2 regions of the Paenibacillus sp. S-12 genome follow, and region 2 is predicted to be linked to the other one. Evidence: riboswitches for the same ligand, from Rfam matches in the RefSeq annotation. Region 2 holds a riboswitch; the other holds the start of a gene.

Region 1 (15,007 bases), on a different contig from region 2:
TTGTATGCTCGTTCCGAGGTGTATGAACAGCTTGCGAAATGGCGCAGGGATGTTGCGAGCAAGCTGCGGCGAGCTCCATACTGGATTGCGACTAATCGCATGCTCCGTATGGTTAGCGCTCTGCTACCGCAGACCTTAGAAGAACTGAAACAGCTCCCTGGATTTGGTGAGGCGAAGCTGAACGCCTATGGTGAAGATATTATTGCGATTGCCAAGCAATTCGAACGGACGACGACCTTTCCGCCGGATTGGATATCCACAGTTGTGTCACAAGAGGAGTTCGCGAAGTGGGTATATTCGGAATGGGAGTCGAAGCAGAACCAAGAGCTTTCCAAGCTTACAGATCGGCGCGTATTGCTAGAAGGACTGCAGCAGCAGCTTTCTATTGAGCAATTAATGGAGCGTCTACAGGTGGATCGGCGTGAATTGATCATGCGCATTGAGACGGTAGAGCGTGATGGCTACAATGTGAACAATCTGGCTGAATCAGAGCTCTGTTCGATGCCGGAAGAACAGAGAGCAGTCATTGAGCAGGCTTTTGCTGAACTGGGTGAAGAGTACTTGAAGCCAATTTATGTGCGGGCATTTGGCGAGGAAGCGCTGGATGGTTCCTATACTGAGGTGCAGGCGAACTATGAGCGTATTCGCCTCCTTCGGCTTCTCTATCGCAGTAGAGTGAGGAACAGTACCACGCAGGCAGCGAGCTGAGAGAGCGAATATCGCGTGTTTCAGGCGGCAATCGTTTGATGCTGGATATGTGTTGAATGGAATTACCGTTATGACTTGCAACACCCCGTTCCACAATTTAACATGGAACGGGGTGGATGTATTTTATATAGTTCCGATTCATTGGTGGATATGCGTGGTTGCTCGGCGAATGGCGGGTGCCACCTCAGCGGCCAACAGTTCGATGGCTGCAGCGACTTGTGAGAAAGGGAGGCCGCCGATATCTATCTGGGCAATAAAACGGTTATGGCCGAACAATTCATGCTGATGGAGTATCTTCTCGGTGATTTCTTGTGGGCTTCCTACAAAGAGGCCATGATTTGGAGCGGCAAGTTGCTCGAAGTCGCCAAGGGTTATGATGGACTCGCGGCCGCTGCGTCGCATGAAGTGCTTGCAGTAATTCGCGAAATAAGGATAGAATTCATCTCTTGCCTGCTGTGAGGTCTTGGCGACGTAACTGTGATCTGTTACGGCGATTTGGAGAGTTTGCGGGTTGTGGCCAGCCTTTACCCCTGCTTCTCGATATATTTCCACCAGCGGCTTGAATTTGGCGTATTCGCCCCCTAATATCGCAAGTGCCATATTCGCTCCCAATGTTCCGGCACGTTCGGCACTTTCTGGCGAACCGCCAACGCCGACCCAAATGGGCAGTGCCTGCTGCACTGGACGCGGTGCTATTTCGGCATCGTTAAGAGGCTTGTGAAGTCTGCCGTTCCAAGTAATGCGTTCTTTGTCGTTAAGTTGAAGCAGCAGTTCAATTTTCTCTGCGAACAATTTTTCGTAGTCTGCCTGATCGTAGCCGAACAAAGGAAACGATTCGACGAGCGCTCCTCAACCGGCGATAATTTCGGCCCGTCCGTTCGAAAGTAAATCAAGCGTGGCGTTATCTTCGAACACGAGCACAGGATCTGAACTGCCGAGCACCATGGTTGCGCTCGTCAACCGAATTTGCTCGGTGACGGAGGCAATTGCCCCCAAGACCACCGGTGTAGCGGATACAGCAAAATCCAGCCTATGGTGTTCGCCGACGCCGAACACATCGAGGCCCACCTCGTCAGCTAACTTGGCCGCGGCTACAATCTCCTCAAGACGTTGTCGCGGGCTGATGACTCGTCCGGTCAGCGGATCTTGAATGACGTCCCCAAATGTATACACCCCGATCTCGATACCGGAATGGCTCTTGCTATTTCGCGAGATGTTCTTCTTCAATCCCATTTCACCTCATATGATTTAGTTGAAACTATGCACTGGATTCTGTTCGTTGCAATTCGAATTATGATGTCTCTTGAGGAAATTGAAAAGTAGGCACTATAAAGTGGTATAGTATTGTTGAGGATACCATTGATGGGAAGGAATTGTGATTTTGGAAACAAAAGGGGAGTGTCCCGGAGCCAATTCCGCTATAGATGTTATTACGGGGAAATGGAAACCGAGAATCTTATATCGATTGTCGCAGTCTGATTCCGTGCGCTTTAATGAACTACGACGATTCATACCGGAAATAACTCAGAAAATGTTGACAGCTCACTTGCGAGAGCTTGAAGAGGATGGGGTTGTTAGTCGGGAAATATACCCTGAAGTACCGCCGCGAGTAGAATACTCGCTTACGGAATATGGACAAAGTATTATTCCGATCCTGCAATCGCTCCAGGATTGGGGAATGAATCACTTGTCTCGCTTGCAACAGAACCATGATGGATCGACTGGTACACGTACTCAAATGTAGTGATATGCTTTTTTTATAACAACTGGAACATAGATCGATTGTGATAGGAAACATGAGAGGGAGGGTGAATGCATGCGGATTGCGGAAATCACATTGCAGACGGATCGTCTCCATGAAATGAAGCAGTTTTATAGTGTGGTGTTGGAATTCCCGATTGAGGAAGAAACAACAGAGTCGTTCACTGTGCAAGCTGGACAATCGCGGCTAATCTTTCAGCAATCCTTTTCCAGTAAGGGATTTTATCATTTTGCATTTACGATTCCAGCGAACCAACTCGAAGAGGCAGGACAATGGGTTCAGCGTAAAGGTATTTCCTTGTACACGAAAGATAATAAAAACCAGTATTTTTTTGAAGATTGGAACGCAACGGCCTCTTACTTTTATGATCCTCAAGGCAACTTAGTTGAATTTATAGCGCATCACGCACTGCAAAATGCGGCACAGTCTCCTTTTGGAGCGCACAGCATGATTAGAATTAGCGAAATAGGTCTACCACTCTACCAATTTGAGAAAGGACTTGCGCGCATTTGTGAAGATTTTTCCTTACAGGTATGGCGAGGTGATGGCAAGCAATTTGCTGGAGTGGGTGACGAAGAAGGATTGTTCATCCTGATTGATATGACTCGTCCTTGGTTTCCTGACGGCAGAATGCCTGTTGTGGCTCCTGTAAAAGTCGTTATCGAAGGGAAAGCAAATCATTTCGTAGAGCTTTCCGGTTTGCCTTACCATCTTGGCAGCGCAACAGTCCATTGATAATGAGATAGGCTGCATGAACACTAAGTATAGTTAACTGCTTTGCTAGGAAAATGAGAATATCGATGCATAGAACAAATAAGGGGTGATTCCAAAGCCATCGTTCATGACTTTGGAATCACCCTCGCCAGTTGTTAGATCCAATCTTTTTTGCGGAATAAGTAGAACATAAAAATACCTAATGCAAGCATGAATCCGATCATATACAGGGAGCCATACTCCCAGTCCATAATCGGAATATATCCGAAGTTCATGCCGTAAATACCTGTAATGAGTGTTAGCGGCATGAATATGGTTGTAATGGCTGTGAAGACTCTCATAATATCGTTCGCGCGATTGGCTATGCTAAGCTGATACGATTCCCGCAAGTTTCCCATAAGGTCGCGGAATGTTTCGAATGTCTCTGATACCTTGACGGCATTTTCATAAATATCCTGGAAGTACTTCTGCAGGTCGTCGCCGATCAAGCGCAATTCCTTGCGGTACAGGACAAGAAGTACCTCTTTTTGAGGGCCAAGCCCCTTCTTCAGCCATAGAATTTCACTGCGCAAACTTATGATTTCATTCAGATGTTCTTTCTTTGTGCTCATAATGAGCTCTTCCTCAAGCTTGTCGATCTTCGCTTCAATACGATCCGCTACCGTGAAGTAGTTGTCTACGACCAAGTCAATGAGCAGGTAAAGCATAAGGTCTGGTGTGCTTGCTTGCTGTTCCCACAATACGGGCTTCACCATGCGGAGCTCATTAATCTTCTGCTTCGTTACAGTAATAATGAAATGCTTGCCGAGGAAAATGTTCAATGAGCGTAAAAAGATCTCTTCATCGTCAAAACGGATGCTGTTGAACACGATGAAGTAGTGACCTTCATAAATCTCAATTTTGGGGCGCTGTTCTTCTTCACTCATACAGTCCTCTACAGCCAAATCATGCATGTGGAACAACGGTTGTAGAATAGCTAGATCCTCAACGTCAGCATCGATCCAGTAGAAGCCGTTCTCTGGCGGTGTTAAGGTGACATTGATATCTTCCTCAGTCGTGAAGACGCCCTCATTGACCAGACGGATTTTCATTGCACTCACTCCTTGGCGCTGTCGCCATTGCGACATGCGCATCGTCTAATGTTAGCAGACGATTCGAACAAGGCTGGTGCAGCATGCGCAGTCCGTCGTTCGCGCACGTGATATAAGCCTAGGCACAATGCTGAGCTAGGTTCTCTTCGGAGGCACGAGTCCCGACAGAGGACTGCGAACTTGCCGCTGCCTGTCGAATCGTTATATTCGGTTGTACGTACGTACTACGGAACGACCTCGGGTCGCCATCCATCCGAACTCACCTCAACTTGAATAATTGTACGTGGCATTATGCACCATGCGTCTCGTTAGGGAACCATGAGCTCCCAGCTAATCATAGATGGTTAAGGCTTTGACGCACCTTGTTAAGTATAACGCTCGTACTTGATCCTTTCAAGACTAAATCCATTGGCGGAATTCGTCAGTAATTAGCCTATGCGATGGTGTTTGAATGGTGATTTTTTTTGTTGTGTTCACCCTCTTGACGAACAGCTTCTCTTTGCCGTACATTATTACCAAGGCCAAATCAAATGAATATTCATATAAGCAATCTTATCAAGAGTAGGTGGAGGGACAAGCCCGATGAAGCCCGGCAACCGGCAATGCACACGTATATTACGTGTGACGCACGGTGCTAATTCTTGCAGGACGATGGAAGTCGTTACTGACAGATGAGAGAGGCTCATGGGAACGTACAGCATGACCTTTCTCAAGTCGAGGAAGGTCTTTTTTGCGTCCTCCAATTAGTCAGCTAATGCAAGGCAGGCCGAGTTGCGGAATGGCTCTATGCATTATGTTAGCCATCACCGAGTACATTATCCAATTTCGAGGGGGAGAGCGTCATGCCGATTAAAATTCCGGATCATTTGCCGGCCAAAGAAATATTGACCCAGGAGAATATTTTCGTCATGGACGAAACGAGAGCCTATCATCAGGACATTCGTCCGCTGCGAATCATCATTCTCAACTTGATGCCGACGAAAGAAACGACGGAAACCCAATTGCTCCGATTGGTGGGCAATACGCCATTGCAAGTCGAGGTGACGCTTCTTCATCCAGCGAGCCATACATCCAAAAATACATCTGCTCAGCATTTATCTTCCTTCTACAAAACGTTTGAAGATATCGAGGGAGAGCAGTTTGACGGCATGATTATTACGGGAGCGCCTGTCGAACAGATGAAGTTCGAAGAGGTAAACTATTGGGAAGAGCTGTGCCGCATCATGGATTGGTCCAAGGAAAACGTTACTTCTACGTTCCATATTTGCTGGGCATCCCAAGCGGGTCTCTACCATCACTATGGCATCCCGAAATATGGGCTTGATCAGAAAATATTCGGTGTCTATGAGCACGTGCTGACCAAGGAAAATGTGAATCTGACACGAGGTTTTGATGAGATGTTCCTTGTCCCGCAATCCCGCCATACAGAGGTGCGGAAAGAGGATGTCGAGAAGGCTTCCGAGTTAGAAATATTAGCGGAATCGGAAGAAGCAGGTGTGTATTTGGTTGCGACACATGATGGAAAGCAAATTTTTGTGACCGGCCATTCCGAATATGATCCCTGTACCCTGAAATGGGAGTATGACCGCGATATCGCCAAAGGGATGGAGATGGACATTCCGAAAAACTATTTTCCGAACAACGATCCGTCCCGCAAGCCGTACTCCACTTGGCGTGCACATGCTAGCCTTCTTTTCTCCAATTGGCTGAACTACTACGTATACCAAGAAACACCTTACGAATTGGGCAAAGCCGTACCGCGCAAGGAAGGAGCTCATGAATTATGATCGAACGTAATGAAGAGAACTACCGCATCGAAAGTCAGCTAGCTCAAATTGGATCGGTTCATGAACCGAAGACTGGAGCTATTAATTTCCCTATTTATCAAGCGACCGCATTTAGGCATCCGAGACTTGGCCAAAGCACAGGGTTTGATTATATTCGAACGAAGAGCCCTACGCGGAGCGTGCTTGAGGAAGCGGCTGCAGGATTGGAGCAAGGGGATGCAGGATTTGCTTGCAGCTCGGGGATGGCTGCCTTGCAGACATTGTTTGCGATGTTCGGTCAAGGTGATCATCTGATCGTCTCCTTGGATTTGTATGGCGGAACATATCGTCTGCTGGAGCGGATTATGTCTCGCTTTGGCGTTACGGCTTCCTATGTAGATACGAATGACTTCGATGCGCTTGAGTCTGTTCGTACACCGCGGACCAAGGCTGTTTTCATAGAGACGCCTACCAACCCGCTGATGATGATTACAGATATTGAGAAGGTAGCGTCATGGGCAAAAGTGCATGGTATTCTTACTATCGTTGATAATACACTGCTAACACCATTTTTCCAGCGCCCGATTGAGCTCGGTGCAGATATTGTTGTTCATAGCGCAACGAAGTATTTAGGAGGGCACAATGATGTTCTCGCTGGTCTCATCGTGACAAAAGGCAAGCAGTTATCGGAGGAAATCGCCTTCCTGCACAATTCGATTGGCGCTGTGCTGAGCCCGTCAGACTCCTATCAATTGATGCGCGGCATGAAGACACTCGCTTTGCGCATGGAACGGCATCAATATAATGCGATTAGGATTGCAAATTGGCTTTTGGAACACCCTGCTATAGATACTGTATATTATCCTGCGCTTGAACAGCATCCAGGATACGAAATACAGCGGCGTCAATCAACAGGAAATACAGGGATTTTCTCCTTCCGTTTGAAGAATGCTGCCTATGTAGAACCGATTTTGCGCCACCTGAAGTTAATCGCCTTCGCGGAAAGCTTGGGTGGAGTAGAGTCGCTCATGACGTATCCGGCGGTACAGACTCATGCGGACATTCCGCAGGAAATTCGGGATCAGATTGGCGTTGATGATCGACTGCTCCGATTCTCGGTTGGAATTGAGCATGTTGAGGATCTGATTGCCGATTTGGAGCAAGCGATTCAAGCGGCTAGAGTAGAAGTGGAGGATAAGGGACATGAGTGAACACAATTCGATTCAATCATCGGATGACCATGCTGGCAAGCAATCGCGACGTTTTGCGACGAAGTTGATCCATTTTGGCGGCGAAATCGACGCTGGAACGGGAGCTTCAAGTGTGCCGATCTATCAAGCAACGACGTTCCATCATGAGGATATCTACAACCCTCCTCAATTTGACTACTCCCGTTCAGGAAATCCGACACGTGAGGCATTGGAGCAATATATCACTCTGCTGGAAGGTGGGACAAATGGCTTCGCCTTCGCATCAGGAATGGCGGCTATCTCTTCAACGTTTCTTTTACTGTCAGCAGGCGAACATGTCATCGTAACGGAAGACGTATATGGCGGGACTTATCGACTGTTGACTGCAATTTTAAATCGTTTGAACATTGAATCTACCTTCGTGGATATGACCGATATGGAGCAGGTGAAGGCAGCACTTCGTCCGAATACGAAAGCTGTCTATTTAGAGACGCCGTCCAATCCTACGCTTAAAATTACGGATATTGCAGAGATTACAGCGTGGGCGAAGGAGCATGGACTGCTTACGATGCTTGATAATACCTTTATGACTCCATATCACCAGCGCCCGATCGAGCTGGGGGTTGATCTGGTTCTACATAGTGCCACCAAGTTCTTGGGCGGGCACAGCGATGTGCTCGCAGGTCTGGCCGTTACAGCGAATGAGAGCTTGGGTCGCCGTGTGAAGCAACTGCAAAATGGACTGGGCACCGTGCTTGGCGTACAGGACAGCTGGCTGCTGATGCGTGGAATGAAGACATTGGAAGCGCGCATGAATCATAGTGAGCAAAGTGCCCGTCGTCTTGCTCAGTGGCTAAGCGAACGATCGGATATTGCTGCCGTTTATTACCCAGGCTTGGCGAATCACCCTCGCCGTGAAGTGCATGAGAAGCAGTCTCAAGGATACGGAGCAGTGGTGTCGTTCGATGTTGGTTCAGATGAGCGGGCGATGAAAGTGTTGAATAAAGTGTCAATCCCGCTTGTTGCAGTTAGTCTTGGTGCAGTTGAAAGCATCCTGTCTTACCCTGCAATGATGTCTCACGCAGCTATGCCGCGTGACGTCCGCCTGCAGCGCGGGATTACGGACGGGTTGCTTCGCTTCTCTATAGGCCTTGAACATGTCGAGGATCTGATTGCCGATCTGGAGCAGGCGTTGTTATCATGATCCAATCTACCAGCACCCTTCTCTTGGGAGGGTGCTGTTTTTTATGGGCAAGTTATGTTACGATTATTTAGTGAAGCTGCTTCTTTGGACCGATACAATGGACAGCATTGATGCTGAAGCGGCGTATGCAATAATCCGTACAATTCAACCCTGCCATGCGCAGGGCTACTTCGCTTTATATACGAGCATTAAGGCATTTTGAGAGGGGAAGTGACTGTGACGATGTCACCGATAGACCGCATTTTGGACAAAGCGCTTCGTGGCGAACGAATCAATACAGACGAATGCGTGACCTTGTTCGAATCTGATCAGATCGAGAAAATGGGGGCAGCAGCCGACCAAATCATGAAGAAATGGCATCCGGATCCGATTGCTACATTTGTAATTGGGCGTAATGTCAACTATACGAACATCTGTGATACGTATTGCAGATTTTGCGCCTTTTATCGTGCCCCTGGCTCGAAAGAAGGATATGTGCTCCCAGATGAGGTTATATTTCAAAAAATTCAGGAAACGATAGATGTAGAAGGTACGGAAATTTTGATGCAAGGCGGCACAAATCCAGAGCTTCCGTTCAGCTACTATACGAATCTGCTTCGAGAAATTAAGAAGCGGTTCCCGAATATTACGATGCATTCCTTCTCTCCTGCAGAAATTATGAAGATGAAGGAAGTGTCAGGCGGATTGTCTTTGGAAGAAGTGATCCGTCAAATCCATGAAGCAGGTCTCGATTCGCTGCCAGGCGGCGGCGCTGAAATATTGGATGACCGCACTCGCCGGAAGATCAGCCGCCTGAAAGGCTCTTGGCGTGATTGGATGGATGTAATGCAAACGGCTCATAAGGTCGGCATGAACACAACAGGCACAATGGTTATTGGCTTCGGAGAGTTGCTTGAAGAGCGTGCGCTTCACTTGGAGCGTATTCGCACGGCCCAAGATGAATGCATGCAGAACGGCTATCCTTCCAAGGGTTTCCTTGCGTTCATTCCGTGGACATTCCAACCGGATAATACGAATATGAAGGCAGAGCGTGTATCGCCTGAGGAATATTTGAAGACCCTTGCAATCAGCCGCCTGTTCTTGGATAATATTCCGAATTTCCAAGCATCGTGGGTAACGATGGGGCCGGAAATTGGCAAGAAGACACTCAGCTTCGGCTGCAATGACTTCGGCAGCACGATGATTGAGGAGAATGTCGTATCAGCTGCCGGTGCAACGCATAAGGTCAATATTGGAAGCACACTGCAGCTTATTCGCGAGGCGGGGAAGATTCCTGCGCAGCGTGATACGAAATACAATATTTTGCGCGTGTTTGATGATGAGCATGCAACGGTAACCAAAGATTTTGTCATGCAAAATTAGGCGTCAACTATAAAATAGAACGGAGCACCTGTTAGGCCTTCCACTTGGAAGGCAGCAGGTGCTTTTTTATTTTTGATCGTGTTTTCATAAGGATTGCGATCGTCCTCTGTTTTCCAGATTCGTCTTCGTATATCTCCATTCATGACCCCATATACTTAAGAAGGAACAGAAAGGAGTGGGCTCATGGAGTTATTCACGATCTCGTTGCCGCTGCGATCCGAATATGACGCAGTAACGTTGACCGACTTGCTGCAGCAGGAGCTGAGCGATTTACATAAACAGCCGAATGGCGTGGAATTCCAACAATGGTCTGAAGGGCAGACGGCTTGGATTACTTGCCGGGGCATCTTGCCTGGTTTTCAACTTTCTACACAAGGACAAGATGTATGGAATAAGGCTGCTAAGGCGGTAGCGGAATTTATTTTGTCTCATAAAGAGAGGCTGCTTCTTGCTTCATTAATTGAAAAGGATTCGAAATACAATGAGGTGGAACGTCGAAAAATTGAGGAGTACTGCCAGCAGTTGCTCAATGGCGGGGATGAATCGGGGTCAAGTGAGTCCAGGCGGAGACGCAAGGGCAAGTTAACTCGGGCATTGCGTCGTTATTTGGAGGATCATACAGATCTTAACGTTGAAGGGTTCATTCAGTTCCGCTTGCGTCATTATTTGTCTGAGCTGCGTGAAGTGGTCGATTATGCCATTGATGAATATGTGCTTGAGCGGCAGTATCAAGAGTTCATTGGACTATTGAAATACTTCGTATTCATTCAGGAGACGAAAATCCCGCTCGCCCACTTGATGCACAAGGGCGGACATGAGTTTACACTCCTAGACGAAGATCTTCAGCCGCTTGAGCCCAAGCATGTGATGAATGGCATGGTCGTGGAAATGATCGATTATGATATGGAGATGGAGGATATGATTGTGAGCACGCTCATCAATGTATCCCCACAAAACATTATCATTCACACGAGGGAGCCGGATTCGCAGGTCATTAAAACGATTCAGCAAATATTCGAGTCAAGGGTGCATGTATGTGTACTGTGCAATTCCTGTCATGCTGCGCTAGGCGGGGACGGTTGGCATTCGCGAGACTCTTGTACATAAGATGTGCAGGAGGGACAGTCCAAGCTTATCTCTGCGGCATTCTCGTCTGAAGGCAATCGGAATAACTTGACCACCTTGCGAAGATCGCATATAATATGCGGTATTGAGTAATCAATAGCATACACTATGCGATGACAAAGACATGAATAACGGACGGAACCGTTCAGAGAGAGGGATCAAGGCTGCAAGTCCCTTCGGCATACGCTGTTTATTTACCACTTTCGAGCTTTGGATGGGAATACGAGGCTACTCGGTAGTATCATCCAACGAATCATTCCCGTTACCGAATGCTCAAGGACTGCTGTGGTGCAAGAAAGAGTGAGGATGTATCGCAGAGGCGATATTTCAGCATACGATAATGCATTCGTAATTGGTTGGTCAGCAGTTGAATGAGGGTGGAACCACGGGTTAATTAACGTCAACAATAACACTCGTCCCTTTCCAGGGCGGGTGTTTTTTATTTTTATAAGGCTTATATTTACTGGGAGGAATCGCAAATGTCTAACGTAAAAGTAACATTTCCAGACGGTGCTGTTCGTGAATACGAACAAGGCACTACAATCGAAGATGTAGCGGGTTCGATTAGCAGCGGCTTGAAAAAGGCTGCACTCGCAGGAAAACTGAATGGCAAGGTTGTTGACCTGTACACGCCAATTCAGGAAGATGCCAAGATAGAAATTGTAACTGCTGATTCAGAAGAGGGGCTTGAAGTGCTTCGTCACAGTACGGCGCACTTAACAGCACAAGCGATCAAGCGCCTATATAAGGACGCGAATGTGAAGCTCGGTATCGGGCCAGTTATTGAGGATGGATACTACTACGATATCGACCTTGATATCTCGTTGACTCCAGAAGATCTGCCGAAGATCGAGAAGGAAATGCAGCGTATCGTGAATGAGAACTTGCCAATTCAACGCCGTGAAGTATCTCGTGAAGAGGCGCTTCGCATCTACACAGAGATTGGCGATGAATTGAAGCTTGAACTTATTCGTGATTTGCCGGAAGATTCCGTGATCACAATTTATGACCAAGGTGAATTTTTCGATTTGTGCCGCGGACCTCACGTACCATCCACAGGCAAGCTGAAGGTATTCAAGCTTCTGAATTTGGCGGGTGCTTACTGGCGCGGCAACTCGGACAACAAGATGCTGCAGCGCATTTATGGTACAGCCTTCGCGAAGAAGTCACAGCTTGATGAATACTTGCACTTCCTGGAAGAAGCGAAAAAGCGCGATCACCGCAAATTGGGTAAAGAGCTGAAAATCTTCTCCTTCTCGCAAAAAGTTGGACAAGGCTTGCCGCTCTGGCTGCCGAATGGTGCAACGCTGCGTCGTACAATGGAGCGTTATATCGTGGATATAGAAGAGCGCTTGGGATACAGCCACGTATATACACCGGTGCTTGCAAACGTGGAATTGTACAAAACATCCGGTCATTGGGAGCATTACCAGGAGGATATGTTCCCGACAATGGTAATGGATAACGAAGAGCTTGTTCTTCGTCCAATGAACTGTCCGCACCATATGATGGTATACAAGTCTGACATGCGCAGTTATCGCGAATTGCCAATTCGTATTGCAGAACTGGGCACGATGCATCGCTATGAAATGTCAGGGGCGCTGACTGGTTTGCACCGTGTTCGTGCCATGACATTGAACGATGCGCATATCTTCTGCCGTCCGGATCAAATCAAGGAAGAATTCGCGCGAGTTATTAATTTGATCCGTCGCGTATATGATGATTTCGGAATTAAGGATTACCGCTTCCGCTTGTCTTATCGCGATCCGCAGGACACAGAGAAGTACTTCCCAGACGACCATATGTGGGAAATGTCTCAACGCATGCTACGTGAGGTTGTTGAAGAATTGGGTCTTCCATTCTACGAGGCTGAAGGTGAAGCAGCATTCTACGGACCGAAGCTAGACGTACAAATTAAAACAGCGCTTGGCAAGGAAGAGACATTGTCTACTGCACAGTTGGACTTCTTGCTTCCTGAACGCTTCGAGCTGGAATATGTCGGCGATGACGGTCAAAAGCACCGTCCTGTCGTTATCCACCGCGGCATCATCAGTACGATGGAGCGCATGACTGCATTCTTGCTGGAGAACTTCGCAGGAGCGTTGCCGCTTTGGCTCTCTCCAGTTCAAGCGAAGGTCATTCCGGTATCGCCAAACTACGAAGAGTACGCCAAGGAAGTAACGGAATCCCTGCGTGATGCAGGTATCCGCGCTGAAGCAGATGTGCGCAATGAGAAGCTTGGCTACAAGATTCGTGAGGCACAGTTAGAGAAAATCCCTTACATGCTCGTCGTAGGGGAGAATGAGAAGAACAACGGCGCAGTATCCGTTCGTAAGCGCGGAGAAGGCGACCTTGGCATGAAGCCGGTAGCAGAAGTAGTTGCATTGCTGCAGGAAGAGATTCGTACTCGCTCTATTGCACAAGCTGCTCCACAAGAAGATTCGCAAAAATAAGGGGCTTGTTAGAGGCATCCTTCATATAGAGAGGGCACTCGTCATAGACGGGTGCCTTCTTTTTTCTGCAAGACTATCTATCTTATCATTAACCAACATGACAATAATGTAAGGCAATGATAAGGAAAATCGAACGATTCAATGGTCAACGTGCACTATAATTGAATGTATCATCATGTGATGAAACAAAAGGGAGAAAGAAGTGATTGGACGAATGAAGCTTACAGGGAGACAATTGCTACATACAACGGTAGCATGTGCGATGGCATTTACACTGCTTGCTGCTCCGTTGACATCTGGTGGTACAGTCTATGCGCAGGTGGCTGCGGAAGATCAAGGCAAGACGCTTTCCACGGCAGGAACACGATCTCAACAAAGCGAGATTCCACATATTCAATATGATATACAAGCGAAGCTGAATACGGACGATATGACGATTACAGGCAAGCAGACAGTGAAATATCGCAATATGTCCAAGGACAAGTTGAATGATGTTGTATTCCGGCTGTTCGCGGATGCCAACCGCTCGAAGGATACACAATCAGGCATGTTCGTTAGTAAAAACAAGGAAATTGCAAAAGAATACCCAGATAAGAAGCCTGAGGATTTCCTTGGCGGCATTGACATCATCAGCGTAAAGGACGCTTCGTCCGGGACAACTCTCGCTACCAAAAATGAAAAGCAGGCACTGACCGTTCAATTGACTAAGGCATTAGGCAAGAATGAGGAAGTAACATTGGAGCTTGAATACAAGACAAAGATCCCATTCGGCTCGCAGCGGCTCTCGTATTATAAAGACATCATTAATGGGGCACATTGGTTCCCGGTAATGTCTGTGTATGATGAAGCATCGCACAAATGGAACAAGACGCCATACAGCACGACATTTGAAACGGATTACTATGAGGTGGCCGACTATCAAGTTGCGTTGAATGTTCCGGAAAAGCTGCAAGTAGCCATGCCCGGACAGATGTCGGAGAAGCCTGCTGAGGCTGGCCGCAAAATTGTAACCACGAAGTCGGACAAGACACGCGAGCTCGTGTTCTTCTCCAGTGAGAAATTCCATAAAGCAAGCAAAACAAAAAACGGCTTAACCATTGAATATGTATATTACAATGATAACAATGACCCAGCAAAGACTGCGGTAATCAATAAGTATATTGACGAGGCGTTTAAAGTTATCGCGTTTTTTGGGGATAAATTCGGCAAATATGAGTATCCGGATTTTCGGATCGTAGAATCCCATGTAGAAGGGGTTGCGGTTGAGTTTGCACGCCTTATCCAAATGGGGCGGGTAAGTCCAAATGCTGTTCCTGAAAAGGATTCTGTCTTTGTTCATGAGATTGCGCATCAATGGTTCCATTCCATTATCGGCAACGATTCTGAAACCGAGTCGTTCTTGGATGAAGGGTTTGCTGATTTTTCCAAGGTGTATTACTATGATGCCCAGGGCGACAAGATGAATGGATTTGATAGTGCCCGCATTGTGACGTTCTCATTGGATCGGGCAATTAATTCCCCGAATGGCAAGGCTGGAGATTCCCCAGATGCGCTGTACTATAAAAAAGGTCGCCTTGCGATTTATGAATTGTACCGTACGGTTGGGCAAGAAAAGTTCGATGCCTTTATGAA
Region 2 (15,007 bases):
TTGAGCATTGAAGAAGTGCTCAGAGAACTGATGAATGCCGGTCTTGAATCCTTGACTGGTGGGGGCGCAGAGATTCTGTCTGATGAATATCGGAAGAAAATGCGCGTCGAAAAAGCAGGCGTTGAGCGTTATCTCGAAGTTCACCGCACCGCCCATCAGCTTGGCATGAAGACACATACAACGATGCTGTATGGCGCAATTGAATCTCATGAGGATCGCGTTCGCCATATGATCTCGATCCGTGAACTTCAAGATAAGACGAATGGCTTCCAAGTCTTCATCCCATTGTCCATGCAGCCAAAAAGTCCAAAGGCCAGCATCAAGCGGCGCAATTCCGCTTATGAGGACTTGAAGACAATTGCAATCAGCCGTCTCATGCTGGACAACATTCAACATATTAAAGCGTACTTCATCAATATCGGAACACAGTTGACGCAAGTCGCCCTTACGTTCGGCGCTTCTGACGTGCATGGCACGCTTGTGAAGGAACGCATCAGCCATGCGGCTGGCGCACTTACACCAGAAGGCTTAACGCGCGACGAGCTTGTATGGCTCATCAAGGGTGCAGGACGCACGCCAATCGAGCGTGATACGTTCTACAACCCGATAAAAATATATGAATAATTCGTTGTAATCAATCATGGACCACAATAGAGAGATAGAGGTATTGCATGACCCTATTGGATACGACAACCCAGAATCAGCAACCGTTGGCACGATTCATCTCACTGGAGACTGAGCTTCAAGCCGGCTTCATTGAATCGCGTCCCAGACAAATGAGTGGACCCATACGACGTAATCGCCGCTTGCGGCACAGCACCTACCATACTTAATCATTCGGCAACATGGGGGGAGTCGAACAGATGAAACGATACGTCATACTCGGTGGCGGCTACGGAGGATTGGCCATCATTAGTCGGTTGTTGGAGGGCGAGCTGCCTTCCGATGTACAGCTTGTATTAGTTGACCGCATGCCCTATCAGGGACTCAAGACGGAATACTACGCATTAGCAGCTGGAACAGTGTCGGATATGGATATTCGCGTTTCCTTTCCGAACGATCCACGCGTGCATCTGCACTATGGCAATGTTCAATCTATTGACTTGGACGGACAGCTCGTCCATTTTACGGATGGCGATACACTAGTCTACGATCACTTGGTCATAGGGCTAGGTTGTACAGATAAATATCACGGCATTCCAGGGGCCGAGCAATTCGGCAATAGCATTCAATCACTCGCCAGCACAAGACGCACCTACCAACTGCTTAATGACATCCGGCCATACGGTCAGGTGAGCATCGTTGGCGGCGGACTGAGTGGAGTTGAAATGGCAGCAGAGCTGCGTGAGAGCCGTCCTGATATCAACATCCGAATTTTGGATCGGGGATCACGCGTGCTGTCAGCGTTCCCGGAGAAGCTCTCTCACTTTGTCTCCGGCTGGTTCCTTGAGCACCATATTGAGCTTCGTTCCTTTGTAAATGTAAGCCATCTGGAGGAAGGGGTCATCTATAACCGGAAGGAAGACAACGAGGAAGAAATTTTGTCTGACGTAACGGTATGGACTGCCGGCATTCAGCCTGTGATTCCTGTACAGCAACTCCAAGTTGCTAAGGATCAACAGGGTCGCGTTATCATTAATGAGTACCATCACATTCCGGAATATCCGAATGTATACGTTGTTGGTGATTGCGCGAGCCTTCCGTTCTCGCCAAGTGCACAGGCTGCTGGAGCCCAAGGCGAGCAAATCGCTGATGTGATACGAGCTAGATGGAAGGGTGAAACGCCTCAACTAGGTAAAATCAAGCTTAAGGGTGTCCTTGGAGCATTGGGCAAAAAATCCGGCTTCGGCGTCGTTGGCAAGCGTGCCGTTGTAGGCTATGTGCCTCGCGTCATCAAAAGCGGTGTATTATGGATGTCTAAGCACCATTTCGGATAATATATGCAATGATTCTCCTCTATAACAAAGCATGGGAGCAGCGGCATCAATCGATGTCCAACTGCTCCCATGCTTTTATTTCATCTATTTTGTTCATAATCTTGTCATATAACTCATCTGCCGATTCCCCAGCCACGATTTCGCCATTTACGAGCGCAAACGGAAACATGTAGCACTCCCCGCAATTCCCTAGACATCCATACTCCAGCACATCATACTCTGGATTGCCTTCCAGGCGCTTCATGACCTTGTCTGTTCCATGATGCATATTATTCACGCAAAATTCTATGATTGGTCGCATTGACATTATCCCCCGCTTTCATGTAATGCCTTTGAATTCGGATAGCTTTATAATATAATAAAATCAGCATGGATGAAAGGAGTTGTCATAGATGAGCGAAAATGCACAAAGCAGCATTTACGATGAAGTGCTGGAAGTGTTGGATAAACTGCGCCCGTTCTTGCAGCGCGACGGCGGCGATGTCGAATTGGTTGATGTTGAGGACGGCATCGTTAAGCTTCGCCTGATGGGCGCTTGCGGCAGCTGCCCAAGCTCCACAATCACTTTGAAAGCGGGTATTGAACGCGCTTTGGTGGAAGAAGTAGAAGGCATTACAGAAGTCGTCCAAGTATTCTAATTGAATCATTCGGCTTCCTAAGACAAAAGGCTGTCCGCCAGCAGTTCGTTCTGCCGGCGACAGCCTTTTTTCAATCCGAATTGAAAACGATAATTGCCGCTTCCGCATCCAGCTACCGCTACGATTTCAACAGCTTCCCGAACTTTAATGCCATTCCAATATTATAGGCGGTACGCTCCATATTTGCCGATGCATGCTGCATGGCATCCTCTAATGTTGTTACCCCTGGCACAATCGTGAATACCATATCAATTCCATGCTCATGAACTGATTCATATCCTGCTGCAAGTGTACCTGCAATTCCGATAACGGGTATATCATGCAGCTTGGCAGCTTTAGCTACGCCAATAGGCGTCTTGCCGTAGATGGTCTGTCCATCAATTTTGCCTTCTCCGGTAATCACCATGTCCGCACCAGCAGCGTGTTCCGCCAATCCAGTGGCATCGACAACAATATCTACTCCGCGCTTTAATTCCGCTTGCAGGAAGGCTACAACTCCTGCTCCAAGCCCACCTGCAGCACCAGCGCCAGGCATATGGGCCACATCACAGCCTACGTCTGCCAGCACCTGCGATGCATAGTGAGCTAGGTTCGCATCAAGCTGCTTCACCATGTCCGCTGTCGCCCCCTTCTGTGGGCCAAATACAGCCGAGGCTCCGCGTTCTCCGACAAGCGGATTGTCAACGTCACAGGCTGCAATGAATTTTACCCTTGCGAGCCGTGGATCCACACCACTCATTTCGATATGCGCGATACGGCTAAGCTCACCGCCGCCATACCCGATTTCCGTACCGTCTTCAGTCATTAACCGTATCCCAAGCGCCTGCGCCATACCAGCTCCACCATCATTTGTAGCGCTGCCGCCAAGTCCAAGAATAATGGTCTCTACTCCCTCGTTCAGTGCAGAAAGAATCAGTTCTCCCATTCCTCGCGTCGTCGTTACAAGCGGATTCCGTTGTTCTGGCGGTACAAGAGCCAGTCCCGACGCCGCTGCCATCTCAATGACCGCTGACTTGCCATCACCGAGAACGCCATAGAATCCTTCCACTGGTGTTCCAAGCGGCCCAGTCACTGTCGTTCGTACAATTCGACCACCTGTCGCGTCGACTAATGACTGTACCGTTCCTTCTCCGCCATCAGCCATCGGCACATGTACCAGTTCCGCTTCTGGGAATACTCGTTCCAAGCCACGGCCAATCGCCTGGCATGCCTCCCATGCGGACAAGCTTTCTTTAAACGAGTCTGGAGCAATTACAATTTTCATGCTGATCCACTCCTATCCATGCAATCTGACTTTTTGCCTGGACGAATACGTCCATCTATCTGTCTATATCTTAATTAGAGCCTATTCACGATCCAGTGAACTTCTCCGTTATTTCTATCATTCGCTATTACCATTCAATTGGATGCCGTACGCTGCTTACAGGAACCAGCCGAAGACACCGAATACAAGCGTTGATACAATGGCGAGCACAAGACCGATTAGCGTTTCATATGGGATAAGACGAAGACGTTCCTTCATCGCCATATTTACGCTGCCACCGGTAGCATGGAAGAAGCTTCCGTGCGGCATATGGTCGAATACGGTTGCCCCTGCATGTATCATTGCTGCTGCCCCTAAGGAAGCAACACCAAGCTCCATAATGGTCGATCCGAATACCGAGCTGGCTACAGCAGTACCTGCTGTTGTGGAAGCTGTTGCTAAAGACATCAAGGCGCCGCTGATTGGTGCGAGCAAATATGCTGGCAAGCCAGAAGCCGTTAAGCCGTCAATAATGACATCCTTAAGCTGCGAATTGGAAATAATGCCAGCAAGTGTCCCTGTACCGATGAGCATAACAGCAACACCTGTCATTTTGCCAAGACCGGAAGTCGCATATCGATTAATATGCTTGAGACGTCCCATACAGAGCGCTCCTACCAAGCCTCCGACCGGAAGCGCGATAATCGGGTCAATGACAATCCCTGCTATCGGACGCAAAGCCAGCAGCGCAATTGCGGTAATTGGAGCCATCATCGCGGCTAAGAAGCTAGGAAGCTGCTCCTTGCTTTCTTCGACCTGATCAGCCAATGCGATTTTAGTCCCTTTATTCGTCAACTTCTTCGCAATCCAATAGGTGACGAACAAACCAATCAAGGCTGGGATAATACCAGCTGCCATTATGGAAGTCAACGGCACATGGAAAGCATCTGCCGCCGAAATCGCATTCGGGTTCGGCGACATAATGTTGCCGGCCTTGCCGCCCCCAATCATCGCCAGCAATATCGCCATGCGGGACAAATCTGCACGCTGTGCAATTGCAAGAGCGATCGGAGCTACCGTAATAACCGCCACATCAATAAATACGCCTACCGCCGTCAATACCATCGTTGCAAAGGCTAGTGCGAACAAGGCGCGAGTCTCGCCTACCTTGCGCACCAAGGTTTCCGCAATGGTCTTTGCACCGCCGGATTCAATCAATACTCCGGCCAGAATACCTGCTGCTAAAATCCGCAGCACCGCCGGAATCATCGTCTTCGCCCCATCCATCATCAGCGTAACGGAATCCACCAAACCAATTCCTCCGACTACGCCCCCCACCAGTGCACCAATCATCATGCCGTACGCCGGCGGGACTTTCCGCAAAATAAGCACGATAGCAACCGCCAAAGCCGCCAGTGCGCCAAGTACAGATACCGTAACTGTCATAGTCCCCATCCTCCTTGAAGATGCAGTGTTTCGTTGTTGTACTTTTACTTTACTTCTAAAATGAAAGCGCTTCATCATGCATTGACATGAAATAAAGCGCTTTATAAAGTCGGTTTTTGTTCAAATGCACAATCCAACGATCTGCGATCGACTCCTTAGGAGTAGAGGTACCACTTGAGAAAACTACCTCCTTAATGCTCAGGGCGCTGGACTTCGCGGCTGGGTCTCATCTCGTAAAGCCATCCGGCGGTCATTAAGGTAAATAGGTCGCGATAGCTCTTCGGATCCTTGCCGGTCACATCAGCAATCCGCTGAAGACGATATCGAAGCGTATTGCGGTGAATTGCCAGACGCTGTGCGATCCGCTGCTGCTCTCCACTTTCCACGAAGTACACCTGCAGCGTCTGCCGCAGCTCCCCGCTTCGATCCTCCTGTATAAATTTCTCCCACATCTGTTCCAACTCATCCGTAATCCAGCTGTGACTCACATTTGCCAGTACAGTTTCATTAGGCATATCATCACTATAATATACGGTCTGCTCTGGCAGGATCGCCTGCCCTGCCCGCATTGTATCTTGGGCAGATCGATAAGAGGCTATAAGACCGTCAATCCCTGAATAAGCTTTGCCTACAGCTATTCTTAGCGGAGCAATCTGCCTCTCTTCCAGCAGTTGCCGAATGTGCCGAATGCCTTCGCATATATCCATATTCGGCTTGCGCGGATGAAGATGCGGCTTGAAAAGAACAATTTGCCGTGTATTGCGTATGGCGATAAGCTCAATAGTTGGGCGGCCCTCTAACAGCTCAACAACTCTCCGCAGTGTCGGTACAGAATCCGCATCTTGTTCATCTGTAAGCTCCAGAATACAAGCGACACGCGGCTTGTCCGGCTTCAATCCAATCCGTTCCGCCTGCAGGCGAAGCATAGCCTGATCCCCTTGCTCCGCATGAATGACCGATAGCAGAAAATCCTCCTTCATCCGCTTGTCCCAACGCGCCTTCTCTAATAAATCTGCCTGCTCCAAATACATCTCGGCCGTCATCTTGACGAGCTCCCCATACTTTGTCACTTCCGCTGGATCGCCGGTAATCCCGATCACACCAACAACCTCGCCGCGAAATTGAATAACGAGATTCGTCCCTGGCATAACACCATGAAGATTGCGTGCGCTCTCTTCGTCGATTTCGAACCGGCCCTTGCGCTCTATGGCAATGAGTGCCCCTTCATGCTTCTGGTTCATACGAGATGGATCGCCTGAACCAATAATGCGTCCGCGCTCATCCATCACATTTACATTGTAGCCAATAACCTGCATCGTCCGCGTGACGATTTCTTGCGCCAATTGCTTTGTCAGCCAACTCATGTCTATCTACCACCCACCACGCTAAAATCGCTGGAGCATAGTCTCCTCAGAATATGAAAACGCCCTCGTTCCAACCGAGCACAGCATGCGCTGTGCCAGTCAGCCAACGGGGCGTACATGCAGCATTAAGATTTCGAGCTTATCGTTGTACGAATCGGGTCGAGTCCACCTGAGACATTAATAATATTGCCTGTAACAAAGTCCGATGCATCCTCACATAGGAACCGAATAACTCGCGTTACATCTTCCCCGCTGCCAGGACGGCCGCGCGGCGTTTCCTCATCTGTCAAATGAAGCACTTCTTCGATCTTCCGCTCCTTGTTGTCGCCCCGAATGTCGCCTGGGCAAATCATATTTACCGTAATGCCATTTTGCGCTTCCTCTACGGCCAATGTCTTCGTGAAAGACACTAACCCCACTTTAGCAGCAGCATACACGGCCCTATGCGGCCAAGAGCGAGCTTCGGAGGCATGACCAAAACCATAATGGATGATGCGCCCCCAGCCTTTTTCCCTCATCGATCCAAGTAACAAATGATCAAGCAAAATGACACCGCTTAGATTTCCATTCAATAAATACATGATTTCTTCTTCCGAATATTCGGCGAACAATCGCCGCTCCCTAATGAAAGGCCCTGCATTGTTCACCACAATATCAGCTGGACCTATGCGCTCATTCATTTCCTGAACGAGCCGCTTGACTTCCTCCGGCTTGGATATATCAGCACGAATGGCAATACAGCGTATTCCTGTTTCCTCAAGCTGGTGACGCAGTGCTTCAGCCTCTGTCTCACTATGTACGTAATTCAGAACAATATTATGCCCGGCTTCGGCCAATGCCATAGCTGTCATCTTCCCGAGGCCTTTGGCGCTCCCCGTAATAAGAGCAATTTTACGCTGCTGTTCCACGTCATAATCCTCCTTCTGAGCGCTTCAAAGAACTTCCACGTTCAGTATAAGTCATTTGTCTTAACAGAACAACTTTGCGTTAGGAACGGATCGAAGCTTCCTTACAGGAATCAGAAATACGACGCTTCCCATCTATCAGAGTGAAATAAAAAAGCCCTGAAAACACCACCTTTCTCAAAAGGCAGCTTACTTTCAGGGCATTTGTTCATGGATTACTGAATCGACGCGCCATCATTAGAAGGCAGGGACGATTGCACCTTTGTACTTGTCTTCGATAAATTTCTTCACATCATCGGACTGCAAAGCAGCAAGCAATTTTTTCATTGCGTCGCTATCCTTGTTGTCATCGCGAGAAGTCAGGATGTTCGCGTATGGGGAATCTTTATCTTCAATGAACAACGCATCCTTCGTAGGATTCAAATTTGCTTGCAATGCATAGTTCGTATTAACAAGCGCAAAGTCTACTTCATCAAGCGTACGCGGCAGCATTGCAGCTTCCAACTCTTTAAACTTCAGATTTTTTGGATTTTCCGCAATATCGTTCACTGTCGCTTCAAGACCTACGCCATCTTTCAGCTTGATAAGTCCTTGCTTCTCCAGCAACAGCAGCGCACGCCCCCCATTTGTTGCGTCGTTCGGAATCGATACCGTTGCGCCATCTGCAATTTCGCTAACCGATTTAATCTTTTTGGAATAAGCGCCGAATGGTTCTACGTGAACATTGCCAACACTCACCAAATTATATCCCTTTGATTTCACTTCATTGTCCATGTACGGCTTATGCTGGAAGAAGTTCGCATCAAGCTGCTTCTCATGCACCTGTACGTTAGGCTGTACATAATCCGTAAACTCCTGAATTTCCAGATCAATTCCTTGTTCAGCCAGCTTTGGCTTAATATGATTCAAAATTTCCGCATGAGGTACCGGCGTTGCGCCTACGACAAGCTTCACTTTCTCCGTGCCAGACTTGCCTGCCTCACCAGAAGCGTTCGTGTTATCGCCAGTATTCTTGTTGCCGCAAGCAGCGAGCACCGCTACGAGCGTAATAAGCGTCAATACAAAAGTCCACTTTTTCATGTGATTCACTACTCCTTCCAAAATCCCCGTTTTGATTATATATTTGGTGTAAGTTGAAGCTCCCAAGAGCATGCTTCCATTAAGTATTAGGTATTGAGATGCAATTTATCATGTCATCCCGCCTAAAAATGATGAACACTCCCGATAATTCCAATTGTATTACTTGGATTATATCATACTTTGTGCTGTCGGCGACCACAAAATGACCGCCTCAGCACAATAATTTTTTATTATTTTCTCGTAAAGCGGCGAACGAACGCATCACCGATCCATTGCAGCACTTGCACGAGCACAATCATAATGATGATAGCAACAATCATCATTTCGAATTCATAACGATGGTATCCATAGCGAATCGCGAGATCACCGAGACCACCGCCGCCGATGAGACCTGACATTGCCGTATACGATACAAGTGTTACCGCAGTAATCGTTGTTCCTGCAATCAAGCCCGGCATTGCTTCTGGCAGCAGAACTCTGCATACAATTTGCCATGTAGATGCACCCATTGCCTGAGCCGCTTCAATCACGCCGCGGTCGACCTCGCGAAGCGAAGTCTCAACTAGCCGTGCGAAGAACGGTGCAGCCGCGATAACAAGCGGAGGAATGGTTCCTTCTACGCCGATAGATGTGCCTACAATAATACGCGTAATCGGTATGATAGCAATCATGAGAATAACGAACGGCACCGAGCGCAGCACATTTACAATGAACGACAGTACACTGTATACCAGCTTTCCACCAACACTCTTCGTGCGGCCTGTTAAATACAGGAGCACGCCAAGCGGCAGGCCGATGAGAAACGTGAACAAAACAGAGAAGAGCATCATTTGCAGCGTCTGTCCGGTTGCGGAGGACACATCGCTCCAATTGACAGTAGAGAAATCGAGCTTCATTACGCGATCACCTCCACTTCAAGACCTTGTGCCCGCAAAGATTGCAGCGATTGCTCCACAGCATCCGTGTCGCCGTCTAGGCGAACGACCAACTGCCCGTATGGAATATCCTTCATGCGAGAAATCGTCCCTTGCAGTATTGCGAAGCTGACTCCCGCTTCCGTTAGAATACGGTGCAGTACCGGTTCATACGTAACATCGCCAAGGTAGTTGATTTTAACAACACGGGAATGAGCCGCAGCCTGACTTTTGAAGGCAGCCCAAGGCTGAATATCTGCATCGCTGCGCTCTTCAAGAATGAACTCTCTCGTGACGGCATGCTGAGGCTTCAAGAATACGTCTACAACCTTGCCTTCCTCTGCAATCTTACCGCCATGGATGACTGCAACCTTGTCGCATATTGCCTGTATGACATGCATTTCGTGAGTGATCAGCACAATTGTAATCCCGAATTTGCGGTTAATATCCAGAAGCAAATCCAAGATTGCATTGGTCGTCTGCGGATCAAGCGCCGACGTAGCTTCATCACAGAGCAGTACCTTCGGATCATTCGCTAGCGCACGTGCAATGCCTACGCGCTGCTTTTGCCCCCCGGACAACTGGGACGGGTATTTGTTCTTGTGCTCCTCGAGCCCAACAAGCCGGATTAGCTCATTCACCTTTTCTTCCACTTTCCCCTTGGCTTTTCCCGCCAAGCGCATCGGGAAGGCAATATTGTCATATACCGTCGCTGAACTAAGCAGATTAAAATGCTGGAAAATCATCCCAACCTTGCGACGCTGCTGCTGAAGTGCGGACTTCGACAGCTTCGTCAAGTCAACTCCATCGACCTCAACTAGGCCAGTTGTAGGTCTTTCCAGCAGGTTAATGCTGCGGAGCAGCGTACTCTTACCTGCACCTGAGTGCCCAATAATACCATAGATTTCGCCTGCTTCAACAGTCAGGCTTACATCATCCAGCGCCAACAGGCCTTGTGCCTTGCCGCGCGAATCATATCGCTTGCTTATATGTTCCAAACGAATCAACGAATCGTCACCTTCCTCCATGCTTGCAATTCTTGAATAGGTAGGAGGGCAATTGCAATCTCCTATATCTATTCGTCTGCTGTATCCTCTCATGAACTGTGGCCGAATATACCATTTTGCTTAACTTTCTTCTTGGTGAATGTATCAGAAGCGGTTTGGCCTGCTATGCAAAAAGCCCCCTCTTGGCAGATGCCAAAAGGGGGCGGATACTCGGTATTCTGTAAAGAAACCAGATGGAAAATCGACTCTCCCTTTCTTATCTGCCAGAACATCATGTTCTGAAGGAATTAGCACCATTGACATCTTGCAATCGTATAACATTGTTATACATCCGGGTTGCAAGATCGGTTGCCGGGCTTCGCAGGGCCTGTCCCTCCGCCACTCTTGATAAGAACACAGTTATGAAATTAAATTGAGTATATAGCAGCAGGTGAAAGTTGTCAATTAACTTTTATTCCCTTTTCAATTCCATTACTTAACGGGAAGCAACCGAAATACAAGGGTCAGTGCCCCACACACCATCTCCAGGCCATGCTGCAAATCAGCTACGTTCGCCTGAATGTCCTCCAGCTGAATCTTGCCATTCAAACTGCGATGACGCTGCCATAAATCATCTTGCATTTCTGGGTTCATATGATGAATCTCCATATTGCGCCGCTTGCGCAACCGCTGAAGCGCATCCCCATGCCCCTCCTTCAGAGCCGTGAGAGCATGCTCCAACTCAGGATGCTGCCCCTTGAAGCGCAATTGGCGGAGCACCGTAAAATAAGAGAAATGATGCTTCACCTTCTCCGTTTCCAGTGCAAGAACATTATTCAGAAGCATTCCAAGCTTGTCCAAAATCGAAAATACGCGAATAAACCCATTTTTATAAAAATAGACATACCGGTAATAATCGTCCTGTTCGGCTTGCGTCATCTCTGCTTCATAATGCTTCGATACCCGATCGGCAAATTTGTCAGATGCGTATACGCTTTGCTCCAATTCGTCTAAGGAGGTCTTAATTCCGACCGTCCACACTTCCACCTTGCGCCAGAAGTGATCAGGATCGCCTGTACCTTCCATCTGACTGTGTACGGCTTCCAAATAATTGTCCATCTCTGCCATGGCATCCTTCAACATTCCACTGTCAACACGGGGCGGCTCCCCGAACAAGCTGCGCAGCATGGAATTCACCCCCGCTTAATTCCGTTTGGGAAATAGTCTTTCCAACGACGGTCGACCAATTCCACAATATCCTCACGCGGGAATAGTTCATCTGGATACCCCGGCTTCATGCGGGCATCGATAACGATTGGCAATTTATATGAGAGATGGTGATTACGGACTTCCATTGCCGCGTATATATCAGATGCGGGGTTAAATCGCGTAAACACTGTCCACAAGAATGACAATTGAGTATTTGCCACCTGAGCATCGTCAACAAGGAAGACGAGCGGCCATTTCGTCTCTTGTGCAGCGAGACGCTGAAGCAGTCGTTCCGCCAGTTGCGGCTCTGCTTCATACGAAGCGCCGGACATCGTCAAGCAGCCGCGGCAAAATACAGCCACATCGTTAATTTCGTCGATCGGGCCTTCTTCGTACGAGCCAGGCAATTCACGAACGACTTCACCAACCCCAAGCATGATGCCCTTGCTGCCATGATTCAGCTTATGCCCCGTATAGTCAAGTGTGTCATGGGACGTATTATTAATGACGTACAAATCCGTTTCTGGCTTGAAACGCTCCAGAACCGCTTCTGTAAGCTCTGCAAAGTTCTCCAAATCGACCGGCTGATCGGTCAGCATCAAGAACTTCGTCAAGCTGAGCTGGCCCTCGCCAAGAATGCGGAAGCCTGATAGTAGCGCTTCGCGAGAGTAGCTCTCCCGAACGACAGCTGCCGCCAGCGAGTGAACGCCTGTTTCTGGATATGGATGTACCTTGCGCACCGTTGGCATGACCATCGGGAACGCCGGCGACAACAATCTGACCAGGTACTCGCCTAGGTAATAATCTTCTTGACGCGGCTTGCCAACGATTGTAGCCGGGTAAATTGCATTTTTACGGTGATACATGTGTTTCACATTTAAGAATGGAAATTCATGTGCCCACGAGTAATAGCCGTAATGGTCGCCAAATGGCCCCTCCATGCGGCGTTCATGCGGTGGAACATAGCCTTGGATAACAAATTCTGCTTCCGCTGGGATACGATGTCCTTCGAAACCGCTGTCCACAACTGGAAGTCGTTCACCCATAACGAAGGATGCCATTAACAGCTCAGGCAGCTTCTCAGGCAATGGCGCAATTGCTGCCGCAATAAGAGCCGGCGGGCCGCCGACTATAACGGATACCGGAAGCGCTTCATTGCGCAGCTCTGCCTCATGATGATGGAAGCCGCCGCCCTTTTGAATCTGCCAGTGCACGCCAGTAGTCTGGTCATCATAAATTTGGATGCGATACATGCCGAGATTGTGATCGGCGCTCTTCAGAACCGGATGTTCCGTATATACAAGCGGAAGCGTGATGAACGGTCCGCCATCCAGCTGCCAGCTCGTTAAGGCCGGCAAACCGTGCATCGGCTTGTCCGTACGCTTCACTGCCATAATCGGGGCTTGGGAGGCAGATACATTCTTCATGCCGACCTTCATCAGGCTGAACAGCTCCTTAACCGTTGAGCGCTCTTCCCACAACTTTTTCGGAGACGGGGGCATAAGACGGTTTACGGCTTCTACGCACTTATTGGCGAATTGTTCTGGACGCGTTCCGAAAGCCATATCTACCCGGCGCATCGTACCGAACAGGTTCGTCGTCACTGCAAATGGGCTGCCCTTCACATTCGTGAACAAGAGCGCAGGGCCAGCCTCTTCTATGACGCGCCGATGAATTTCTGCTATTTCCAAATACGGATCTACTTCCGTTTCAATAACGACTAGGTCATTCTCACGCTTCAGTGTGTCGACAAAGTCGCGAATATTCGTAAATGACAACTACGAGCCCTCCTTGAAAAAATAAGCATATCTGTGCTGCTGTTCATTAACAGTTACGTGGATGCCGCACGATGTCTGCAAAAAATTGCATTTACAAACGAAACGGCATTTATGAAATTGAAAACTTCCTCTCCTGTAGTATAGCTGTTTTTGAAGTGAACCTAAAGCCTGACTGGACAGACAACTTGCAACATTATTACGACATTGTAAGATAGCCGTAAGCCGATTGCATGGTACGAGCGGGATATTGCATGTACAATGAGGACATCAAAGGGAACACAAGCAAAATTAACAGGAGGTAGATTGACATGAAAAACAACAATACAGCGGTCGTAAGCAAGCCTTGGAATGTTCGCTGGTTGGCAGCAGCAAAAGCAGCAGCATCCATCGTATTGCTTGGTGCGCACTCCAATGAAACTCAGCAAGTGAAGGAAGGCGCTTAATTCAATGAATGTGTATCTGAGAAAAAGAAGCAGCTCGCTTATCCCTCGCTGACAATCCGCATTGTCCACCATTAAGCGATCTGCTTCTTTAATTTATACACACAATTCAAGCTGCTAACTCACTTGTACTTTTTCTATTTCCCTACAGAAGCGGAAGCCCCGCCATTTGTCCATTCCTGCTTACGACGCAATTGCCATACACGCACACTCATATAACACAACACACTGAACAAGCCGCAAATTAATACCGTATGTAATAAGCTTGCAAAGAGGAATAAATCTGGGTTCGTGATCGTGCTGGCCACGACTGCACCGCTTGCAATTTGGGCTGCGCATAAAATAAGCGCCCATATGCCGCACAGTTGAATCTCTCGATTGTCCTTGTGACTATGGTAAGCAAAATGAGACATAATCGCGATGACGACAAACAATAATGCTGCGGCGACACGATGCATGAAAGCAATCCCCGTTCCCCCCGACAGCTCCGGAATCCATTCGCCGTTGCATAGCGGCCATCCCATACACGCCCCCGAAGAATCCGTATGTCTGACAAATGCGCCCACATAAATCACGATGTAGGTATACAGAAGAGTAAACCATACTCCATATCGAAACTCTGCACGAATAAAGCTGTCGGCCGACACCGACCCACTGCCTCGTTCATAACGCCGTGCCACTACGCTCATCATAAAGGAAGAGGCGAAGGCCAGCAGTGAGAAGCCGAAGTGAAGCGCCATAACAGGCGGAGACTGAGTATAGACTACCGCAAGCGCTCCCATAATTGCTTGGATAACGGTGAATAACAAGGTGAGTGAAGAGTAGCACAGCGCCTCACGATGATGCTTCGCATAGCGAATAACGTAAATGAACAAGGCCAGAACAAGCAATCCCACAACACCTGTCACAGATCGGTGAGAATATTCGATCATGGATTCGATCGTATATGCCGGAACAAACTTGCCATTGCATAGTGGCCAATCCGTGCCGCAGCCACTTCCGGAGCCTGTCTTCGTAACAAGCGCTCCGTTTAACACTACGATAAACATACCGATGCAAACCGCGTA

Evidence for each region. A riboswitch is a leader RNA that binds a small molecule or an ion and turns the genes downstream of it on or off. The one in region 2 is predicted to bind S-adenosylmethionine.
Region 1: it holds a riboswitch for S-adenosylmethionine, as region 2 does, so the genes downstream of both, metA (homoserine O-acetyltransferase MetA) here and NO352_RS01790 (methionine ABC transporter ATP-binding protein) in region 2, are expected to answer to the same signal.

The regions. Positions count from the first base shown of each region.
Region 1 covers NZ_JASIUF010000016.1:200,389-215,395, reverse strand. Annotated here, with positions in the region: gene NO352_RS16360 (HRDC domain-containing protein) at 1-708, shown strand, start outside; partial or broken gene NO352_RS16355 (LLM class flavin-dependent oxidoreductase) at 847-1,941, opposite strand; gene NO352_RS16350 (winged helix-turn-helix transcriptional regulator) at 2,084-2,452, shown strand; gene NO352_RS16345 (VOC family protein) at 2,525-3,205, shown strand; gene corA (magnesium/cobalt transporter CorA) at 3,340-4,275, opposite strand; SAM riboswitch class I at 4,825-4,953, shown strand; gene metA (homoserine O-acetyltransferase MetA) at 5,118-6,062, shown strand; gene NO352_RS16330 (aminotransferase class I/II-fold pyridoxal phosphate-dependent enzyme) at 6,059-7,252, shown strand; gene NO352_RS16325 (trans-sulfuration enzyme family protein) at 7,245-8,435, shown strand; gene NO352_RS16320 (hypothetical protein) at 8,479-8,637, shown strand; gene mqnC (cyclic dehypoxanthinyl futalosine synthase) at 8,658-9,797, shown strand; gene ytxC (putative sporulation protein YtxC) at 9,981-10,904, shown strand; gene thrS (threonine--tRNA ligase) at 11,402-13,375, shown strand; gene NO352_RS16300 (M1 family metallopeptidase) at 13,578-15,007, shown strand, end outside.
Region 2 covers NZ_JASIUF010000003.1:86,041-101,047, reverse strand. Annotated here, with positions in the region: gene mqnE (aminofutalosine synthase MqnE) at 1-624, shown strand, start outside; gene NO352_RS01840 (hypothetical protein) at 672-833, shown strand; gene NO352_RS01835 (NAD(P)/FAD-dependent oxidoreductase) at 864-1,937, shown strand; gene NO352_RS01830 (YuzB family protein) at 1,984-2,238, opposite strand; gene NO352_RS01825 (NifU family protein) at 2,330-2,575, shown strand; gene NO352_RS01820 (glycerate kinase) at 2,694-3,839, opposite strand; gene NO352_RS01815 (GntP family permease) at 3,996-5,264, opposite strand; gene NO352_RS01810 (sugar diacid recognition domain-containing protein) at 5,456-6,628, opposite strand; gene NO352_RS01805 (SDR family oxidoreductase) at 6,754-7,536, opposite strand; gene NO352_RS01800 (MetQ/NlpA family ABC transporter substrate-binding protein) at 7,771-8,613, opposite strand; gene NO352_RS01795 (methionine ABC transporter permease) at 8,844-9,509, opposite strand; gene NO352_RS01790 (methionine ABC transporter ATP-binding protein) at 9,509-10,534, opposite strand; SAM riboswitch class I at 10,788-10,928, opposite strand; gene NO352_RS01785 (Cthe_2314 family HEPN domain-containing protein) at 11,006-11,701, opposite strand; gene NO352_RS01780 (UbiD family decarboxylase) at 11,707-13,500, opposite strand; gene NO352_RS01775 (hypothetical protein) at 13,809-13,943, shown strand; gene NO352_RS01770 (COX15/CtaA family protein) at 14,078-15,007, opposite strand, start outside.